4 regions of the Bacillus inaquosorum genome follow, and region 1 is predicted to be linked to each of the others. Evidence: riboswitches for the same ligand, from Rfam matches in the RefSeq annotation. Region 1 holds a riboswitch; each other region holds the start of a gene.
The links. A riboswitch is a leader RNA that binds a small molecule or an ion and turns the genes downstream of it on or off. The one in region 1 is predicted to bind S-adenosylmethionine.

Region 1 (5,435 bases):
TTTTTCCAGCAAAAGGTCTGAGAACTGCTCGGAAGTATACCCTTCAGGCACAGGCAGCCATGCAAAAAATGAACCTGCCGGAGCTGTCACATCCCAGCCGATTTCCCGGCATGCCGTGATCCAAGCGTTTCGCCTGCTTTCATATCGGGCATTTTGCTCCGCCACACATGCCTGATCAGCTAACAGTGCCGCCGCTGCAGCTTCCTGAGTCGCTCTGAAAAGACTGACAAACATATGGTCTTGATAAAGATTAATCGCTTCAATGACCGAAGCGTTACCGACGGCAAAGCCGACCCGCCACCCTGCCATATTATACGTTTTTGACAGCGTGTAAATTTCAATCCCGATATCCTTCGCACCCTCAGTCTGCAAAAAGCTTAAAGGCTTGCAGCCGTCAAACCCTACAGCGCCGTAAGCAAAATCGTGAACAACACAGATCCCGTTTTCTTTCGCAAAACTCACGGTTTCTTCAAAAAATTCAGAGGTAGCAACAGCTCCGGTCGGATTATTCGGATAATTTAAATACATCAATTTCGCCTGATCCCTCACTTCAGCGGCGATGCTGCTGTAATCAGGAAGAAACGCCCTGTCCTTTACGAGCGGCATCATTTCCATCTTCGCTTTCGCGAGTGTGACACCTGACCAATAATCAGGATAGCCCGGGTCCGGAACTAAAATCGTATCACCAGGATTCAGCAAGCATTGCGGGAGCTCGACCAGACCGGCTTTCCCGCCGAATAATACAGCGACTTCAGTTTCAGGATCAAGATCAATGCCGTATTCTCTTTTATAAAATGCTGCCGCTGCCGACTTCAGACTGTATGAGCCGCGAAAAGACGAATATTTATGATTTTCCGGATCAGTAACGGCTCGTTTCATTTCCTCAACGATATGTTCCGGAGTCGGCTGATCCGGATTTCCCTGTCCGAGGTTAATGACGTCGTGTCCTTCTGCGAGCTTTCGGTTCACTTTCTGCACCAGAGAAGCGAAGAATTGTTTAGGCAATTCCTTCAATACATGAGACTGTTCAAATTTCATCTATTCTCACCTTCTAAAAAATTCTTGAAATAATAGTCCATCATCATATATGGTTAAATGAAAAAAGTAAAGAAAAATTTGGGGTGTTAAAAAGATGAAATGGACGATATCTTGTCTTCAATTTGATATTTCATACGGTAAACCTTCGGAAAATATAAAAAAGGCTGAATTTTTAATCGAAAAAGAAAGTAAACATGCTGATGTTCTTGTTCTTCCTGAATTATGGACGACCGGATATGACCTGTCCAACCTTGATGAGCTCGCTGATGAAGACGGGCGTTCTGCTCAGAACTGGCTGAAGAAAACGGCAAAGAAACATGGCGTTCATATTGTCGCCGGATCGGTCGCTGTCAGAAAGGATTCTGATGTTTATAATACAATGTACATCGCGGATAAGGAAGGACAAATCATTAAAGAGTACAGAAAAGTCCATCTTTTTCAGCTGATGGATGAGCATGTGTATTTATCAGCCGGTTCCGAAGACGGCTACTTTGAGCTAGATGGCGTCAAAAGCTCAGGACTGATCTGTTACGATATCCGTTTTCCGGAGTGGATCAGAAAACATACGACGAAAGGAGCCAACGTGCTGTTTATTTCTGCGGAATGGCCCCTTCCCCGCCTTGATCATTGGAAAAGCCTGCTTATTGCGCGGGCCATTGAGAATCAATGCTTTGTCGCTGCCTGCAATTGTACCGGTTCAAATCCAGATAATGAATTTGCCGGGCATAGCCTGATTATTGATCCATGGGGGCGTATACTTGCTGAAGGCGGCCTGGAAGAAGGCATAGTACGAGCGGAAATCGACCTTCAGGAAAGCGTTGAAGTGCGGGAGAGCATTCCTGTTTTCGATGATATCAGAAAAGATTTATATTAAAAAATATATTGACAACTTAACAAAACACCTGTTACTATGTTCATCAACTGATAAATTAGAATTGTTTAACAAGTGAATATATTCTCTTATCGAGAGTTGGGCGAGGGATTTGGCCTTTTGACCCCAACAGCAACCGACCGTAATTCCATTGTGAAATGGGGCGCATCTTTTTCGCGCCGAGACGCTCGTCTCTTAAGGCACGGTGCTAATTCCTTCAGATCTGATCTGAGAGATAAGAGAGGCGGACATAGATGTTAAGCCTCCTTCTCTCTGAGAAGGAGGCTTTTTTACGGCCATTCAGCTGCAAACATATCAAAGAGATTACATAATTGGAGGTTATGACAATGGCAGTCACAAAAACACCTTTATACGAAACGTTAAATGAAAGCTCCGCTGTGGCACTTGCGGTGAAGCTTGGCTTATTTCCAAGCAAAAGCACGCTGACATGCCAGGAGATCGGCGACGGCAATTTAAATTACGTTTTTCATATTTATGATCAAGAACATGACAGAGCATTGATCATTAAACAGGCAGTTCCTTATGCAAAAGTGGTCGGAGAAAGCTGGCCGCTGACAATCGATCGCGCAAGAATTGAAAGCAGTGCTCTCATACGCCAGGGCGAGCATGTCCCCCATCTGGTTCCAAGAGTGTTTTATTCTGATACAGAAATGGCGGTTACCGTCATGGAGGATCTTTCTCACCTGAAAATCGCAAGAAAAGGACTCATTGAGGGGGAACATTATCCGCACCTGTCACAGCACATCGGTGAATTTTTAGGAAAAACACTTTTCTACTCATCAGACTACGCGCTTGAACCCAAGGTGAAAAAACAGCTTGTTAAACAATTTACAAATCCGGAGCTGTGCGACATAACGGAAAGACTTGTCTTTACAGATCCTTTCTTTGACCATGACACAAATGACTTTGAAGAAGAGCTTCGGCCTTTTGTCGAGAAGCTTTGGAATAATGACAACGTCAAAATCGAAGCCGCTAAGCTGAAAAAGTCGTTTTTAACATCTGCAGAAACATTGATTCATGGTGATTTGCATACAGGAAGCATTTTCGCCAGCGAACATGAAACAAAGGTGATTGATCCTGAATTTGCTTTTTACGGACCGATCGGCTTTGATGTAGGCCAATTTATTGCCAACTTATTCTTGAACGCACTCGGTCGTGACGGGGCTGACAGAGAGCCGTTATATGAACATGTTAAGCAGGTCTGGGAAACGTTTAAAGAGACGTTTAGTGTAGCCTGGGAGAAGGACAGTCTGGATGTTTACGCCAAAATCGACGGTTACCTTACTGATACGCTCAGTCATATTTTTGAAGAGGCGATCGGGTTTGCGGGCTGCGAGCTGATACGCCGCGCGATCGGACTTGCGCATGTGGCTGATCTGGATACGATCGTGCCGTTTGATAAACGAATCGGCAGAAAACGGCTGGCGCTCGAAACCGGCACAGCTTTTATCGAAAAACGTTCGGAATTCAAAACGATAACGGATGTTATTGAATTATTTAAGTTACTTGTAAAGGAATGATCCATTCATGACCCATTCATTTGCTGTTCCGCGTTCTGTTGAATGGAAAGAAACAGCCATTACCATTTTAAATCAGCAAAAGCTTCCTGATGTGACGGAATATCTGGAGCTGACAACGAAAGAGGATGTATTTGACGCCATTGTCACACTCAAAGTAAGAGGCGCTCCGGCCATCGGCATTACAGCTGCCTTCGGCCTTGCGCTTGCTGCAAAAGACATCGAAACAGATGATGTCACGGAATTCCGCCGCAGACTGGATGACATCAAACAGTATTTAAACAGCTCACGGCCTACCGCCATTAATTTATCATGGGCGCTTGAGAGACTGAGTCATTCGATCGAAAACGCCATTTCCGTAAATGAAGCAAAAACAAACCTTGTCCATGAAGCGATTCAGATTCAGGTCGAAGATGAGGAAACGTGCCGAATGATCGGCCAAAACGCCCTGCAGCTTTTCAAAAAAGGCGACCGGATTATGACGATCTGCAATGCCGGTTCTATCGCGACAAGCCGTTATGGAACGGCACTCGCTCCATTTTACTTAGCCAAACAAAAGGATTTGGGATTGCATATTTATGCTTGTGAAACAAGACCTGTCCTTCAAGGTTCACGCCTCACTGCGTGGGAGCTGATGCAGGGAGGCATTGATGTCACTCTAATCACAGACAGCATGGCCGCCCATACGATGAAGGAAAAACAAATTTCCGCTGTCATCGTCGGAGCTGATCGAATTGCAAAGAACGGTGATACGGCAAATAAAATCGGAACATACGGTCTCGCGATTTTAGCAAACGCCTTTGATATTCCGTTTTTTGTCGCCGCACCATTATCTACATTTGATACGAAAGTGAAAAGCGGCGCTGATATCCCGATAGAGGAACGGGATCCCGAGGAAGTAAGGCAGATTTCCGGAGTCCGGACTGCACCAACCGACGTGCCTGTCTTTAATCCCGCTTTTGACATTACGCCCCATGATCTCATTTCAGGAATCATCACAGAAAAAGGGATTATGACCGGTTCGTATGAAGAAGAAATTGAACAGCTGTTCAGAGGCGAAAAGGTTCACTAAAAAACCGCTGCACTTTGCTCATTTTGGGCCGAGTCAGCGGTTTTTTTGTTTGTTTTTATTGATATTGATGATTTCATCTTTTTGAGCGCTTGATAAGATATGCAGTTTCACAAACAGTTTGGCAAAAACGGCAATTTTCTCAGAGCGGCTCGGCTTCAATTGCTTTGTCCTCCTTTTTCATCAGACCAACTTTTTTAACTTAATAAAATGATATGTCGGCCGTGAAAAAAGGGAACGTGCCATATGTTTTATTTTTCTTTGTAGGAGATTTGCTCGATGTTCAGCAAAAATGCTTTGATATCAGTTTTGCTCCCAGCGTACCCTGTTAACGCACTGTTTTTGCCGATCACTCTGTGGCATGGGACAAAAATCGGCAGGTCGTTTCGTTTATTAGCCTGTCCGACTGCGCGCACCGCTTTCGGACTGCCGACCGCAGCGGCGATGTCAGCATAGCTTCGGGATTCTCCGTATGGTATCATCGCCAGCGCTTCCCACACTTTTTGCTGAAAAGGAGTGCCCTTTTGGCTGAGCGGCAGTGAGAATCTCTTTCTTTCGCCGGCGAAATATTCATGAAGCTGTTTTTTGGCCTCTGCCAGATAAGGTGTTTCCATGTGCTCTGTATTCTGAACGCTTTCTTTCCAATCCATCCAATCTTCCTGACTGAGAAATAGACGGGTGATATGTCCATCCTCCTCAGCAATTATAAGTTCCCCGAGCGGCGTTTCCGCTGTCGTATAGTAGTTCATTCATCAATCCTTCTTTCTTCAGCATTCTGTCTGACGGGAAGCGTAAGATGGAAAACAGTGCCCTTCCCTTCTTCACTTTCTACCATGATTTCGCCTTGATGCTCTTCAATAATTTTATAGCTTACCATAAGCCCAAGTCCAGTTCCCCGTTCCTTTGTCGTATAAAACGG
Region 2 (5,435 bases), 1.8 Mb from region 1:
GCGTATGGGTTGTTTTTCGTTGATTCTACTTCAATCGCGTCTTTTTTAGGATTTAATTTATTTTGGATCGCATAGTTTACATTGATGAAGACCGCGTCTCCTTCTTTGTTATCATATGCTTTTGCCGTTAATTCAGGCGCTACTTTTTTGAACTCAAGGTTTTTCGGGTTTTTCTTAATGTCTTTCAAAGTTGCGTCAACTGCTTCCACTTTAGAATCAAGTGTGATTAATCCTGCGTTTTCAAGCATTGCAAGCATACGGCCTTGTTCAGCAACGTTGTTTGTCAGGATAATTGTCGCACCGTCTGGAAGGTCTTTTAATGATTTGTATTTTTTAGAGTAAATACCGAATGGCTCTAAGTGAACAGCACCGGCATTCACAAGTTTGTAATCTGTGTTTTCTTTCATTTCTTGCTCAAGGTAAGGAATGTGCTGGAAGTAGTTCGCATCCACTTCTTTATCAGATAAAGCTTTGTTGTACATCTTGTAATCACTAAGCACTTTCACTTTCAGCGTGTAGCCTTTTTCTTTCAGCAGTGGTTCAGCTTCTTTTAAAATTTCCGCATGCGGTGTTTTTGTTGCCGCAACGACAATTTCTTTCTTGCCGGATTCAGCGCCGTTATTCGAACCGCAGGCAGCCATAACTCCTGCAAATACAAGCAATAATGCACCCAAAAATAGCTTTTTCAATGTAAATCCTCCCTTATCGTTTGTCTATAATATTTGTTATGACATCACCGATGATTTGAATAATAAATACGATGATTAAAATAAACACAGTAGCAACGAAGGTAACATCAGTATTATTAGACTGATAGCCTTCTACGTACGCAAGGTTTCCAAGGCCTCCTGAACCGATGGCACCGGCAATTGCCGTTGAGCCGATCAATGCGATGGCCGTAACCGTAATACCAGAAATCAGAGCCGGCATCGACTCCGGAAGCAGCACTTTGAAAATAATTGTAGACGTTTTAGCGCCCATTGATTTAGCAGCTTCAATAACACCTTTATCCACCTCGCGAAGCGCGATTTCAGCAAGACGCGCGTAAAACGGTGCAGAGCCGATAACCAAGGCCGGCAATGCGGCATTTGGCCCTAAGATGGTGCCGACTAAAAACTTCGTAAACCCTAGCAGTAAAATAATTAAAATGAGGAACGGAATCGATCTGAATATGTTGACAATGGCCGCAATTACAGAGTTGACTGCTTTATTCTGCCAAAGGCTCCCTTTGCTTGTCAGGAAGAGCAGCAAACCGAGGATCACCCCGATGACAAAGGCAAACAGTAAAGAGATCAGCGTCATATAAAGTGTTTCATATGTCGCGTTCCACAATTCAGTTAAATCAACGTTCGGGAAGTATTTTTCAAACATTCGTGATCACCTCTGCTTTCACCTGTTTGTCATTAATAAACCGGATCACGTTGTGTACTTCTTCCTCGTCTCCGTCAATGTGGATGAACAGTGAGCCGTACGCCCCATCCTTCGTCTGCGAGATTTTCCCTTGCAGAATATTGACACTGATATTAAAGTTTCTGATCATCTCTGTAATCAGAGGCTGTTCAGCTGAATCGCCGACAAATGTGAGCTGAACCGTTTTTCCTGATGCTGTTTCATCAAGAAGGTGCTGAAGCGTTTCTTTCGTTTCTTCCGGTTCTGTCACCTGCTGAACAAATCGTTTTGTCATTTCTTCCTTCGGATTTTTGAAGACATCGAGAACTTCGCCTTCTTCAACAACCTTTCCGTTTTCCATGACAGCGACTCTGTTGCAGATTTTGCGGATCACATGCATTTCGTGTGTGATCAGCACAATCGTCAAACCGAGTCTTTCATTAATATCGGACAACAAATCCAAAATTGAATCTGTCGTTTGCGGATCTAATGCTGATGTCGCTTCATCACAAAGGAGAACCTTCGGATTGTTTGCAAGCGCTCTGGCGATTCCGACACGCTGCTTTTGCCCGCCGCTCAGCTGAGACGGGTAAGATTTTTCTTTTCCTTCTAAACCTACCAGTTTAATCAGTTCATTGGCTCGCTTGATCCGCTCGCTCTTTTTCACCCCGGCAATTTCTAAAGGAAACATGATATTATCTCTGACGGTCCGCGACCAAAGCAAATTGAAATGCTGGAAAATCATACTGATTTCATGGCGTGCTTTTCTTAAACCGCGTCCATTTACTTCATTAATCTTGGTTCCCGCCACTTCCACGGTTCCTGAGGTTGGTTTCTCAAGGCCGTTCAGCAGACGGATTAAGGAACTTTTACCTGCTCCGCTATATCCTATAATTCCAAAAATCTCACCTTTTTTAATGGAAAGCGAGACATTTTGGACAGCATTGACATCTCCATGTTTCGACTTATAAACTTTTGAAACATTTTGAAGATTGATCAAAGCAATCACCTGCCTTAACACTATTCTAAGAAATCTTCCGGGTTTTTCTGCAAAAGAAAAGCCTTTCTGCACACTTGAGCAGAAAGGCTTATAGAAAATGCCTTTCTCTCATCTTTCAAAGCTGAACGCTTCGTGTGAATTGGCACCATTTCAACAGCGTTGATGGTTGCCGGGCTTCATAGGGCACTTCCCTCCACCTCTCTTGATAAGAGAAATATATAGTCTTTTTCGTCCGGAAATTCTTAATGTAGAATAGCATGGCGAATGATTAAATGTCAATAAAATAAATGATGTCAACTTTTACTATTATAATAATTTCCTATTTTTTAATTTTTCAAAATCCTCTGAAAAAATCCATTTGTCAGCCAGAGAATGGCTTCTAGTTTTAACAGGGCTCTGAATGACCCCTTCACTTTTAGTCTTCCGCTCTGGATCAGGTGCTGAAGGGAAATGTCTCCGTGCAATAAATGAATGATTTCTGCTTGGTTTCCGTAAAAGGTCAGGTTGGACGTTTGGGGCGGAGAAATTTTTTTCATTTCTCCCTGTTCGTTTATTGAGACGGTTAAGGCTTCTGTTTCTCCTTGGAAGGTAATGAGCAATGTTGAAGCGTTCAAAAGGGGTTTTAAAAACAGATGCTGATACTCATCTTCTAAAACTTCCGCTTTCTCCATATGTACAACCTCCTATTTGTTGGTCATACATACACATTTCTCTTTCTGGCGCAAGAACCCCTTTATAAAACGAACGACAATTTCATTGAAATATGCTGAGAAATATGTCATAAATGGGATGCGGAAGATGATTTTTGTTTGATCAGCTCATATAAATAAGAAACGGATTGAAACGCATATCCTCTTTCGACCACTTTTCCGCCTTTGAACAGCAGAAAACAAGGGACACTTTCAATTTGATACGCTTTTGCGAATGTCGGAGAGTAATTGACATTGTTTTTATAGAAGGCGACATCGGGCAGCATTTCTTTCACCACTGTCAGCATTTTGCTTGCGAGCTGGCAGGTGCCGCAAAACGGAGTATATAAATATAGGAGATACACATCATCAGCAATGTGCTCAAGCTCGTGTTCTTGGAGTTCTTTCATGCTATACACCTCGGGACTTTCTTTCAAGAAAAATAGTATGGACATTCAAATTCGCGCGCAGCAATACAGCGGCGACATGGTGTCTGGGCGCAGCGGCCACTTCCTTATAGGCTTTGTCGATATGTAAATGGCAGGCTTCGTTAAATTCTCTTTTCAGCTGTTTTCTCAATTTCTCGCCTGATTCATCAGCATCAACTAATATGTAGACGTCTTTATCATAAAGCTCGTCAGCCAATTCCTCAAGCTTCAGCTGGCTGATTGTTCCGTTTGTGCAGATAATGCGCACTGGTTCATTCAGGACGCTTTCGATTTTCTCTTTATCTGATTTCCCTTCGACAATCATAACCTTTTCCAGCTCTTCCATCTTCATCTTCTTCACCTGCCGCGTCAAATTTGAAACGTTCAGATTGTAAAAGAAGGCAGTGAAATTCACCGCCAACATTAACACCAGCCGTTTTCGTAGTCACAATCCACATATTTTTCGTCGTTTCCCGAGGCCACATCGGCTGTCTTATAAAATTTCTCATTTTCAAAGGAATAACCGGATTTTAGCTCATATTCATCCATGCTTGTCATTTGGCCGATCATCTCATTATCATGATATAACGAGAGCCGGCCATTTTGAAAGCGGCCTGTCACATCATTGGTAACATCGAGCTTTTGTTTGCTGAAAGTCATATTGGACACCTCCCATAACGTTAGCGTGTCCAATTGCCTTTGCAGCTATCCTGTTTTAGTCTTCTTGTGTCATCTCTTCGTATTGCTCTGCTGTCATCAGTTTTTCAATTTCAGAAGCGTCAGACGGCTCAACGACGATCATCCATGCTTTTTCGTACGGAGATTCGTTAACGAATTCCGGACTGTCATCAAGATCTTCGTTTACTTCTACAACAGTTCCGTTAATCGGTGCATAAAGCTCAGATACCGTTTTAACGGATTCAACACTGCCGAATGGCTCGTCCGCTTTGATTTCAGCGCCAACTTCAGGAAGTTCGACAAACACGATGTCGCCTAGCTCGGACTGGGCAAAATGCGTAATCCCGATTCTGGCTTTTTCTCCTTCAACTTTTACCCACTCGTGTTCTCCTGAGTAACGCAAATCTTTAGGTATGCTCAATTGAATCCCTCCATTTTTTACAGCACTACAATAAGAAGATACCACACTTTTCGAAAAAAATTTACATTAAGCCCAGTTTTCTTCAAATTGCTCTTCTTTAAAACCGACTGTCACTTTTTCGCCGTCTGTTGTAAGCGGGCGTTTGATCAGCATTCCGTCTGAAGCCAGCAGTTCAAGCTGTTCATCCTCCGACATATGATACAGCTTTTCCTTGAGATTCAGCTCGCGGTATTTCATGCCGCTCGTGTTGAAAAATTTCTTGAGATCCAGCCCGCTTTTTTCATAAATCGCTTTTAGTTCTTCTTTGCTTGGAGGCTGCTCTGCAATATGTATTTCGTTTATTTCTTTCCCATGCTCTTCAAGCCATTTCTTTGCTTTGCGGCACGTTCCGCATTTAGGGTACCAGTAAAAAGTTAACGACATCTTCTTCCCCCTCAATAAAATAATCGAGGTTATTTTAACACAGTTTGTTTTAAAAACCTAAAACGGTGCTTCTTAAAAAAAGCTCCGCACATGCGGAGCTCTTGGGCAATCAGACAATATATTTTTCAGCTTCAAAAATGCCCGCTGCCGCTTCGCGCTTTTTCTGAATGACGTTTTTAGGCGTTACGCGCGTCAGCTTGCGCAGAGCGGAAAGCATCGTGCGGAGTGAATCTCCTTCTTCCATTGCGATGAGGGACTCCTTCGCGTGCGCTTCTATTTCGTTAAAGGCTTCCTGAACGAAAATTTCCGTATACAGCACCTTTTGCGCTGCTTTTTCTGCACTTTGTGCGGCAATGGCCTTTTCCGTTCTGAGCACGGCTGATTCCATTGCGTACACATTGCTGACG
Region 3 (5,435 bases), 200 kb from region 1:
CAGTGGCTGATAAAGACAAAGAAGAAGGGCTAGCCATCGCTAAGCGGTTCCATGCGATCGGCTACAACATTTTAGCCACGGAAGGAACGGCAGGTTACCTGAAAGAAGCTTCAATTCCAGCGAAGGTCGTCGGAAAAATCGGCCAGGATGGCCCGAACTTGCTTGATGTGATCAGAAACGGAGAAGCGCAGTTTGTCATCAATACGCTGACAAAAGGAAAGCAGCCTGCACGAGACGGATTTAGAATCAGACGTGAATCAGTAGAAAACGGTGTTGCCTGCTTAACATCTTTAGATACGGCAGAAGCGATATTGCGAGTGCTGGAAAGCATGACATTCCGTGCTGATCAAATGCCGGCAGTCAATACAAATCAGGAGGCGGCAGTCACTATATGAAAAAAGCGTATTTGACAGTATGTTCTAACCAGCATATTGCAGACCGGGTGTATCAAATGGTTCTGAAAGGGGAGCTTGTCCAAGGGTTTACAACCCCGGGACAGTTCCTTCATCTTAAAGTGAGCGAAGCGGTTACGCCTCTTTTGAGAAGGCCGATCAGCATCGCCGACGTCAACTTTGAAAAAAATGAAGTTACCATCATTTATCGAGTAGATGGGGAAGGAACAAGGCTCTTGTCGCTAAAGCAGCAGGGAGAGCTTGTAGATGTCCTCGGGCCTTTGGGAAATGGCTTTCCGGTCAATGAAGTCCAACCCGGAAAGACGGCTTTGCTGGTAGGAGGCGGTGTAGGTGTGCCGCCTCTCCAAGAGCTGTCGAAACGCTTGAACGAAAAAGGGGTCAAGGTCATACACGTTTTAGGATTTCAATCAGCAAAGGATGTTTTTTACGAAGAAGAGTGCCAGCAGTACGGAGACACGTATGTGGCAACAGCTGACGGAAGCTATGGGGAAACCGGGTTTGTTACAAATGTAATTAAACAGAAAAATCTAGAGTTTGACATTCTCCTCAGCTGCGGGCCGACACCGATGCTGAAGGCGTTAAAAAAGGAATATGCCCATAAAGAAGTCTACCTGTCTATGGAGGAACGAATGGGCTGCGGAATCGGCGCATGCTTCGCGTGTGTGTGCCATACAAACGAAAGTGAGACATCCTACGTAAAAGTATGTCTCGACGGGCCTGTATTTAAAGCTCAGGAGGTGGCGCTGTAATGCTAGAGGTGAAATTACCTGGGCTTGATTTGAAAAACCCGATCATTCCTGCATCAGGCTGCTTCGGTTTTGGAAAAGAGTTTGCGCGTTTTTATGATTTGTCTTGTCTCGGAGCAATCATGATCAAAGCTACGACAAAAGAGCCTCGCTTCGGGAATCCGACCCCTAGGGTAGCTGAGACTGGCGCTGGAATGCTCAATGCGATCGGTCTGCAAAATCCGGGGCTGGAAAGCGTCTTGCAAAATGAGCTGCCGTGGCTTGAGCAGTTTGATACGCCGATCATTGCCAATGTCGCAGGCTCTCAAGTCGAGGATTATGTTGAAGTCGCGAAGCATATCAGCAAAGCGCCTAATGTTCATGCACTTGAATTGAACATTTCCTGCCCGAATGTGAAAACAGGCGGAATCGCTTTTGGCACGAACCCTGAAATGGCTGCCGATTTGACGAAAGCGGTTAAAGAGGTTTCAGATGTGCCCGTTTATGTGAAGCTTTCCCCGAACGTGGCAAATATCACAGAAATTGCATCAGCGATCGAAGAGGCGGGAGCGGATGGTCTTACGATGATCAACACATTAATCGGCATGAGGCTCGATTTAAAATCAGGCAAGCCGATATTAGCGAATAAAACAGGGGGACTTTCCGGCCCTGCTGTGAAGCCGGTTGCCATTCGCATGGTGTATGAAGTCAGCCAGGCTGTCAATATCCCGATTATCGGTATGGGAGGCGTGCAGACGGCTGAAGATGCACTGGAGTTTCTTCTCGCGGGAGCAAGCGCGGTCGCAGTCGGAACAGCAAACTTTGTGAATCCTTTTGCATGTCCAGACATCATTGAACAGCTCCCTGCTGTTTTGCGCCAATACGGCTATCAAACAATTGAAGAATGCATCGGAAGGAGCTGGAATCATGAAAAACAACCTGCCCATCATCGCGCTTGATTTTGCATCAGTTGAAGAAACACTTGCATTCTTAGCGCCTTTTCAGAAAGAACCGTTATTTGTAAAGGTTGGAATGGAGCTTTTTTATCAAGAAGGGCCATCCATAGTTAAACAGCTAAAAGAAAGAAATTGCGAACTGTTTTTAGATTTAAAACTTCATGACATCCCGACCACTGTAAACAAAGCGATGAAGCGCCTTGCCGGTCTCGGAGTAGACCTCGTCAATGTTCATGCGGCCGGGGGCAAAAAAATGATGCAAGCAGCTCTGGAAGGTTTAGAAGAAGGTACGCCGGCTGGAAAAAAACGCCCGTCACTTATCGCGGTAACCCAGCTGACAAGCACATCTGAACAAATGATGAAAGATGAACTGCTGATCCAAAAGCCTCTGATCGACACGGTTGTGCACTACAGCAAACTGGCGGAAGAAAGCGGACTGGATGGAGTGGTCTGCTCTGTTCATGAAGCGAAAGCAATTTACCAAGCGGTTTCGCCTTCATTTCTGACTGTCACTCCGGGGATCAGGATGTCAGAGGACGCTGCGAATGACCAAATCCGCGTAGCAACACCTGCAATTGCAAGAGAGAAAGGTTCATCAGCGATTGTGGTAGGACGCTCGATTACAAAAGCGGCAGACCCGGTAAAAGCCTATGAAGCTGTCAGACTCGAATGGGAGGGAATCAAACAATGAAACAAATCATCGCAAAACATCTATTAGACATCCAAGCTGTATTTTTACGCCCAAACGAGCCATTTACATGGGCAAGCGGCATTTTATCGCCAATCTACTGTGACAACCGCCTTACACTATCTTTCCGGGAGGTCAGAAATGATGTCGCCGCAGGCATCAGCAAGCTTGTCGAAGAGCATTTTCCTGAAGCTGAAATGATTGCGGGAACAGCAACAGCCGGTATTCCTCATGCTGCTCTGGCGGCTGACCGTTTGAATCTTCCGATGTGTTATGTGAGAAGCAAGCCGAAAGCGCACGGAAAAGGCAATCAGATTGAGGGAGCTGTTCAAAAAGGCCAAAAAACGGTCGTCATTGAAGACTTAATCTCCACAGGAGGCAGCGTGCTTGAAGCTGCGGCAGCTTTACAAGCGGCTGGCTGTGAGGTGCTTGGGGTTGTCTCAATCTTTACGTACGGGCTTCCTAAAGCGCAGGAAGCGTTTGCGAAGGCAGAACTGCCATACTACTCATTAACTGATTATGATACGCTGACAGAGGTCGCGCTTGAAAACGGAAATATTCATTCGGACGATCTGAAAAAGCTGCAAACGTGGAAGCAAAATCCCGAGTCGAAAGATTGGTTTAAAAAATAAAAAATAAATTCCGGTGATGCACAGGGGCTTCAAAGCCTTGCTGTGCGTGAAAACAGGCCTAGAGGCCTGTTTTTTTATTAATCCTATAAAAAAAGTCGGGTTGACTTATGTTAGAATTGTGCTAAAATTTACTACAAATCTAAAAACTTATCAAGAGCGGCTGAGGGACTGGACCTATGAAGCCCGGCAACCTGCACAGTGTGTAAGGTGCTACTTCCAGCAAAATGAATTCCATTTTGAAAGATAAGGGCTACATGCTGTTCCTGTCTTTCTTTCCGCCGGATTGAAAGTTTTTTATTTTAAGAGGAAAAAAGGCTGTTTGCGATAACAGCAGCCGCACCACATTACAATTGGGAAAAGACAACCGGCAGAAAGCTACTGTTTGTTTGTCTCCGAAAGGAGGAAAGAAGAAATGTTAACGTACGATAATTGGGAGGAACCAACGATTACATTTCCGGAAGACGATCCTTATAAAGGAGCGCTGTCAGTTTTAAAGTGGGCATACGGCCATTACGGCAATCAGCTTGTTTATGCCTGCAGTTTCGGAATTGAGGGAATCGTTCTGATTGACTTAATTTATAAAGTGAAAAAAGACGCAGAGATTGTGTTTCTTGATACAGGACTTCATTTTAAAGAAACCTATGAAACGATTGAGCGAGTGAAAGAGCGTTATCCGGGTCTTAATATCATCCTGAAAAAGCCAGATCTTACCCTTGAGGAGCAAGCCGAAGAATATGGTGACAAACTGTGGGAAAGAGAGCCGAATCAGTGCTGCTATCTTAGAAAGGTTGTTCCTTTAAGAGAGGCGCTTTCAGGGCATCCGGCCTGGCTTTCCGGTCTGCGCCGCGATCAAGGGCCAAGCCGTGCCAATACAAATTTCTTAAACAAAGATGAAAAATTCAAATCAGTAAAAGTATGTCCGCTTATCCATTGGACTTGGAAAGACATTTGGAGATACACATCCCGGAATGAGCTGGACTACAACCCGCTTCATGACCAAGGATATCCAAGCATTGGCTGCGCACCTTGTACGGCTCCTGCTTTTACCGCAGAGGATTTACGCTCAGGCAGATGGAATGGTATGGCGAAAACAGAATGCGGATTGCATGAATAAGGAGCTGCAAAATGGAATTAGCCGCTATTTTATTTAGCTTGTTTTTCGCGATGAATATCGGTGCAAGCGGCGCTGCAGCTTCGATGGGAGTTGCTTACGGCTCTGGAGCCATCAAAAAGAAAACCTACGCTTTGATCATATGTGCAGTCGGTGTGCTGGCCGGGGCGGTCATTGGCGGGGGCGAGGTTGTAAAAACCATCAGCTCCGGCATTATCCCCGAGCAGACGATTACACTGACGATTGTTTGCATCATTATTGGAGCCGCTGCGCTGTCGCTCTTTACGGCTAATCTGCTCGGCATTCCATTGTCGACAAGTGAAGTAACAGTCGGCGCGGTTGTCGGAGTGGGAGTGGCTTACAAAGTATTGTTTGTGAACAATCTTCTGGTCATTGTGGCGTTTTGGGTTTTTGTCCCGCTGTTTGCTTTCGGCTTCACCTATTTTGTTTCAAAGCTGTTTAGCTATTTTAAGATTGAAATTAAGTCTTCTAAAAAGCAAAAAATCCTTGGCATTGTTTTGTTAGTTGCCGGATTTTTTGAAGCGTTCTCTGCCGGCATGAACAACGTGGCGAATGCCGTTGGCCCATTAGTAGCGGCCGGTGTGCTTGATGTCGCGAAAGGAACCTTGTACGGGGGAGTTTTTGTCTCCCTTGGCGCACTGTTATTAGGCCGGCGGGTGTTAGAAACAAACGGGAAGAAAATTACGAGATTCTCAAAAGGAGAAGGCATTCTCTTATCCGGTACAGGAGCCGGACTGGTGATCATCAGTTCTGTATTTGGGATGCCGGTGCCTCTGGCGCAAGTCACGTCATCGTCTATTATCGGAATAGGCATGGCAAAAAACGGTCCGAATGTGTTCCATAAACAAGTTGTTCAAACGATGCTGAAGGTATGGATCGTATCGCCGTT
Region 4 (5,435 bases), 1.8 Mb from region 1:
AATACTACAACATGAGAGAGAAAATCGAACCTGTCATCGAAATCGTCAACATTGCCGAGCAAGCGATGAAAAACCTCGGTATCGAACCGAAGATTTCTCCAATCCGCGGCGGCACGGACGGATCCCAGCTGTCCTACATGGGACTCCCGACGCCAAACATCTTTACCGGCGGGGAAAACTTCCACGGAAAGTTCGAATACATCTCAGCTGATAACATGGTCAAAGCCGTAAACGTCATCGTTGAGATTGCAAAGCTGTTTGAAGAACAGGCGTAATGCCAAAAGCCAGTCCAAAAAAGGGCTGGTTTTTTTGTGTAAAAACGAAACATTTTGAATACGTCCTCCGTAAAACAAGTATCAACACATGAGGAGGAAAAACAATGACAAAACATGCAATTGCTGCAAAAAAGAGCCTATTTAAAAAATGGATCACGATCCGGCCTCTTAAAATGCAAAAGAAATCGAGCCCGTTTCAAAAGATCAGAAAAATGTTCAAACGCTTCTTCTGATAAGACATCCAAATCCCCAAAACCACAATCTGCATTCCCCCGTACCGCCCAAATGCTCCGTAATTTGGGTTTTTTGTGTTTGATTCCGAAAAATAGGGTATAAACCTAACAAGCAAGAAAACAGCACCCAAAAACAGGTAATTGGAATTATGTAAATTTAGGTTAAAAGTTATATAAAGGAATTTATTTTATCGTCGATAGTAACTATAGAACCAATCACTAACATGAACAATCACCAATTTACAAGACTATTTTCAGGTTATCAGGTTAGACTGTTTTTGAGGGGCAGTTATTTATTTTTAACCAATTTGGAATTTTTTGAATACTTTTTGACATTTTATCCGTACAATAGAGAATACCAAAACTTTTTTTGGGAGGAATGTAAAATGATCCTTTTTATTATCATCGCATTATGCGGCTATCTTCTTTTTTCTTTCAGCAAGGACAATCGCCGCAAACCGCAAAAGACAAGCCCTCTTCCAGCAGCCGCACCTCATCACAACAACCTAATCGACCTTGACGCGATCCGCCAAAAACGCCGGATGCATCTTTCCTAATACTATATTTCAAAAGAAAGGCTGCTGAACGATGCAGCCTTTTTTTAATTTAGAAACATTAATTACTCGTAAAAAACGGCCAGCGCGTTTCTGGTTACTAGATTTGGAACTTGAAACCTTTTTGCCCCCCTGTCCGTAATCTCTTACAAGGCAAATCAAAAGGAGACTTCAGCAATGATCGAATTATTTATGAAACAAAAGATGTTCTCGTTTAAAGATGCATTTCACATTTATGACCGGGATGAACAAGAGACATTCAAGGTCGAGGGGCGGTTCTTTTCGTTAGGGGACTCGCTGCAAATGACAGATTCATCCGGAAAAACACTCGTTTCCATAGAACAAAAAGTAATGTCTTTATTGCCGCGATATGTGATTTCAATTGGCGGGGAAACAGTTTGTGAGGTGACGAAGAAACTAACATTTTTCAAACCAAAATTTGAAATTTCTAAGCTCAACTGGGAAATTGACGGTGACTTGTGGAAGGATGAATTCCAGCTGACGGACGGAAAGAATGTCCGGATGTCGGTGAGCAAGAAGTGGCTGAGCTGGGGTGATTCCTATCATTTGCAGATTGCAAACGAAGAAGATGTGCTGATTTGCACGGCCATCGCTATCGTACTGGATATGGTATTATATGACGATGAAGATGAAAGTATTTTCTAAAAAGTGTTGACAATTGATCCAAAAGTAATAATATTAAGATAATTGAAATTTGAATATGAAGATATACCTTATCAAGAGAGGTGGAGGGACTGGCCCTATGATACCCGGCAACCGCTGTTTCAAACAGAATGGTGCTAAATCCTTTAGAACATTGCGTTCTTGCAGATGAGGCGGAGATTTGATCGTTCAAGCTCTTCCTTACACAAAGGAAGAGCTTTTTTATGCTCAACACATTTCAGAAAAGAGGCGAATGACATGGCTCAACAAACAAATGCCGCAGGACAAAAAACAGTACAACAACACAAAGCTCCTTTCCGCGCCGATCATGTCGGCAGTTTACTGCGCTGCGCTCCGCTCCGGTGAAAGAAGCCCGGCAGAAAAAAGCGGCCGGCGAGATCACGGCGGAACAGCTTCGTGATATTGAAAATCAAGAAATCACCCGCATTGTGGAAAAACAAAAAGAAATCGGTCTCGATGTGGTAACAGACGGAGAATTCCGCCGTTCTTGGTGGCATTACGATTTCCTGGAAGGGCTTGACGGAGTGGAACCGTTCATCCCGGCTGAAGGGATTCAGTTCCATAACGCGAAAACAAAAGCACGCAGCATCAAAGTGACGGGAAAACTTGATTTTACGAGCCACCCAGCGCTTGCCGATTATCAATTTTTACATGAGATTGCCGGCGACGCGACACCAAAGCTGACGATTCCGAGCCCGAATATGCTGTTTTTCGGTGAAAAGGCGGATAAAGGGATTTATGACGACCAAGAGGAATACTTTCATGATCTGGCCCAAGCGTACAAAAAAGCAATTAAAGCCTTTTATGACGCTGGATGCCGCTATCTTCAGCTTGATGATACGTCATGGTCTCTTTTCTTTGAGGAAAAAGGCAGAGAGGTTGTCCGGGCGCTCGGCGGCGATCCAGAAACATTGCCTGACTTGTTTGCCAAAACGATTAACGATGCAGTGGCAGACCGCCCTGATGATTTAGCAATCACGATGCACATTTGCCGCGGCAACTTCCGTTCAACTTGGGCGGCATCTGGAGGCTACGACGCTGTAGCGGAAACGATTTTGGACGGCTTAAACCTGGACGGGCTGTTCTTGGAATACGATGATGACCGCTCTGGGAATTTTGATCCGCTCCGTTTCGTGAAACGCAAGGATCTGCAAATTGTGCTTGGCTTGATCACATCGAAATACGGCGAGCTCGAAAATCCTGATGATGTGAAACGCCGAATCAATGAAGCTGCGCGTTTTGTCAGCCTGGATCAGCTGTGCCTCAGCCCTCAGTGCGGTTTTGCCTCTACAGAAGAAGGCAATCTTTTGACAGAGGAGCAGCAATGGGCAAAGCTGCGCCATGTCGTCGACATCGCCAACGATGTGTGGGGATAATCTATCATTGACAGAAACAGAAAATGTGTGAATAATAGATACTATCAGAAAATTTCATAAAAAGGTTTTCCTTATCAAGAGAGGTGGAGGGACTGGCCCTGCGATACCCGGCAACCGCTGTTTAACAGAATGGTGCTAAATCCTTTAGAGCAATGATTGCTCTTGAAGATAAGGTTGAGATTGTCACGCAAGCTCTTCCTTATCCAAAGGAAGAGCTTTTTTATATTCGAATGGAAAGAAGGAATGGACAACATGTCACAACAAACAACACCCGCAGAACAAAAATCACTTCAAAGAAAAAAACCGCCGTTTCGCGCGGATCAAGTCGGAAGCCTGCTGAGATCAGAGCCCGTCAAAAAAGCGCGGCTGCAAAAAGCGGCCGGCGAGATTACGGCTGAGCAGCTTCGCCAGATCGAAAACGATGAAATCATCCGCATTGTGGAAAAACAAAAGGAAACCGGACTGAACGTCGTGACAGACGGTGAATTCCGCAGAGCGTGGTGGCATTTTGATTTCCTGGAAAACCTGGATGGCGTTGAGCCGTTTACTCCTGAGCAGGGCATTCAATTCCATAACGTACAGACAAAAGCACGCGGCATTAAAGTCACAGGCGATATCGACTTTTCAACTCACCCAATGCTTGAAGATTACTCATTTCTCCATAGCATTGCCGGTGACGCGACGCCAAAAATGACGATCCCGAGCCCGAATATGCTGTTTTTCCGTGGGAAACTTGAAAAGGATGCGTACAAAAAAGACTATCACCTTTTCCAGCACGATGTATCCAAAGCATATAAAAAAGCGATTCAAGCGTTTTATGACAGAGGCTGCCGCTACCTCCAGCTTGATGATACGGCATGGGCTGTTTTCTTATCTGAAAAAGGCTTAAAACAAATCGAGGCGTTCGGAACAACGCCTGACGAGCTTCGCCAGCTGTTTGCGAAATCGATTAACGACGCGATTGCAGACCGTCCTGATGATCTGACGGTAACCATGCATATTTGCCGCGGCAACTTCCAGTCCACTTGGACAGCGGAAGGCGGCTATGACGCAGCAGCCGAAACCATTTTTGACGGCTTGAACCTGGACGGTCTATTCCTGGAGTATGATGATTCACGCTCAGGCGGATTTGAACCGCTCCGTTATGTAAAGCGCTCTGATCTTCAGCTTGTCCTCGGCTTAGTGACATCTAAATTCGGTGAGCTTGAACATCCGGACGACGTGAAACGCCGTATCGAAGAAGCGTCCCGTTATGTGAGCTTAGACCAGCTTTGTCTCAGCCCTCAATGCGGATTCGCTTCAACTGAGGAAGGCAACAAGCTGACTGAAGAACAGCAATGGGCGAAGCTCCGCCATGTGGTTGAGATCGCTAACGATGTTTGGAAATAAGCCAAAAAACACACTTGATTCCCTAACGGAGCAAGTGTGTTTTTTTATGTCATTGAGCGGTGTAGCCCCCATCAAGGACGACAGCCTGCCCGGTGACGCCCTTCGCTTTCCCGCTTGCCAAAAACACCGCATAATCCGCGATTTCCTTGACGGAAAGCAGTCGTTTTTGCGGGACAAGCGGAAAAATGACCTGTTCAAGTACGGAGTCGTAAGGGACATTTCTCGTTTTCGAAAGATCGCTCAGCTGATTGCGGACAAGCTGAGTATCGACATAACCCGGACAGAGCGCGTTGACTGTAATGCCGTGGGGCGCGCCTTCCAGCGCCCCGACCTTTGTCAGCCCAATGACGCCGTGCTTGGCGCTATTATAAGCGGATTTCCCCGCAAAGCCGACTAAGCCATTAACAGACGCGATATTAATGATTCTGCCAAACTGCTGTTTTTTCATGATCGGAAACACATGCTTCATCGCGATGAAGGGCGCCGTCAGCATGACCTTGATCAGCTGCTCAAAGGTTTCTGTGGGAAACTCTTCAATCGGGGCGACGTGCTGAATACCGGCATTGTTCACCAAAATATCCAAGCGGCCGTATCGTTTCTGGATGGTGTTCACCGTATCAGCGACTTGCGCTTCCTTTGTCACATCACACGGAACGGCTTCTGCGTCAAAGCCTTCTTCGGCAAGCTTGGAGGCGGCCTTTTCACACGCTTCCTGATGGAGATCCGAAACGATGACGCTGGCGCCTTCACGGGCGAATTCCCTTGCGATTTCGAATCCGATTCCGCCGGCTGCCCCTGTCACCAATGCGACTTGTTTGTTCATGTCAAACACCTTCCCGTTAAGAATTTTGTTTGAGCACAGACTGGCTTACAGCGAAATTAGCTTCTGTTTTTTCATAAACCTCTTCAATTGTGACGCCTTCC

Region 2: it holds a riboswitch for S-adenosylmethionine, as region 1 does, so the genes downstream of both, metN (methionine ABC transporter ATP-binding protein MetN) here and mtnK (S-methyl-5-thioribose kinase) in region 1, are expected to answer to the same signal.
Region 3: it holds a riboswitch for S-adenosylmethionine, as region 1 does, so the genes downstream of both, M1M80_RS08605 (phosphoadenylyl-sulfate reductase) here and mtnK (S-methyl-5-thioribose kinase) in region 1, are expected to answer to the same signal.
Region 4: it holds a riboswitch for S-adenosylmethionine, as region 1 does, so the genes downstream of both, M1M80_RS20315 (5-methyltetrahydropteroyltriglutamate--homocysteine S-methyltransferase) here and mtnK (S-methyl-5-thioribose kinase) in region 1, are expected to answer to the same signal.

The regions. Positions count from the first base shown of each region.
Region 1 covers NZ_CP096592.1:1,532,105-1,537,539, reverse strand. The annotation lists gene mtnE (methionine-glutamine aminotransferase) at 1-1,038, opposite strand, end outside; gene M1M80_RS07565 (carbon-nitrogen family hydrolase) at 1,133-1,912, shown strand; SAM riboswitch class I at 1,996-2,151, shown strand; gene mtnK (S-methyl-5-thioribose kinase) at 2,257-3,450, shown strand; gene mtnA (S-methyl-5-thioribose-1-phosphate isomerase) at 3,458-4,519, shown strand; gene M1M80_RS07550 (hypothetical protein) at 4,553-4,678, opposite strand; gene M1M80_RS07545 (methylated-DNA--[protein]-cysteine S-methyltransferase) at 4,768-5,265, opposite strand; gene kinE (sporulation two-component system sensor histidine kinase KinE) at 5,262-5,435, opposite strand, start outside.
Region 2 covers NZ_CP096592.1:3,350,004-3,355,438, forward strand. The annotation lists gene metQ (methionine ABC transporter substrate-binding lipoprotein MetQ) at 1-689, opposite strand, end outside; gene metP (methionine ABC transporter permease MetP) at 703-1,371, opposite strand; gene metN (methionine ABC transporter ATP-binding protein MetN) at 1,364-2,389, opposite strand; SAM riboswitch class I at 2,495-2,601, opposite strand; gene M1M80_RS17045 (SCP2 sterol-binding domain-containing protein) at 2,716-3,060, opposite strand; gene M1M80_RS17050 (thioredoxin family protein) at 3,168-3,488, opposite strand; gene M1M80_RS17055 (toprim domain-containing protein) at 3,490-3,852, opposite strand; gene M1M80_RS17060 (YusG family protein) at 3,930-4,166, opposite strand; gene gcvH (glycine cleavage system protein GcvH) at 4,222-4,605, opposite strand; gene M1M80_RS17070 (arsenate reductase family protein) at 4,672-5,028, opposite strand; gene fadE (acyl-CoA dehydrogenase FadE) at 5,138-5,435, opposite strand, start outside.
Region 3 covers NZ_CP096592.1:1,736,294-1,741,728, forward strand. The annotation lists gene carB (carbamoyl-phosphate synthase (glutamine-hydrolyzing) large subunit) at 1-395, shown strand, start outside; gene pyrK (dihydroorotate oxidase B electron transfer subunit) at 392-1,162, shown strand; gene M1M80_RS08590 (dihydroorotate dehydrogenase) at 1,162-2,097, shown strand; gene pyrF (orotidine-5'-phosphate decarboxylase) at 2,066-2,785, shown strand; gene pyrE (orotate phosphoribosyltransferase) at 2,782-3,414, shown strand; SAM riboswitch class I at 3,559-3,664, shown strand; gene M1M80_RS08605 (phosphoadenylyl-sulfate reductase) at 3,827-4,528, shown strand; gene cysP (sulfate permease) at 4,540-5,435, shown strand, end outside.
Region 4 covers NZ_CP096592.1:4,003,503-4,008,937, forward strand. The annotation lists gene pepT (peptidase T) at 1-275, shown strand, start outside; gene M1M80_RS21585 (hypothetical protein) at 380-508, shown strand; gene M1M80_RS20300 (hypothetical protein) at 787-1,065, shown strand; gene M1M80_RS20305 (LURP-one-related/scramblase family protein) at 1,240-1,728, shown strand; SAM riboswitch class I at 1,794-1,900, shown strand; partial or broken gene M1M80_RS20310 (5-methyltetrahydropteroyltriglutamate--homocysteine S-methyltransferase) at 1,984-3,122, shown strand; SAM riboswitch class I at 3,191-3,297, shown strand; gene M1M80_RS20315 (5-methyltetrahydropteroyltriglutamate--homocysteine S-methyltransferase) at 3,375-4,511, shown strand; gene M1M80_RS20320 (3-hydroxybutyrate dehydrogenase) at 4,561-5,334, opposite strand; gene M1M80_RS20325 (CoA transferase subunit B) at 5,351-5,435, opposite strand, start outside.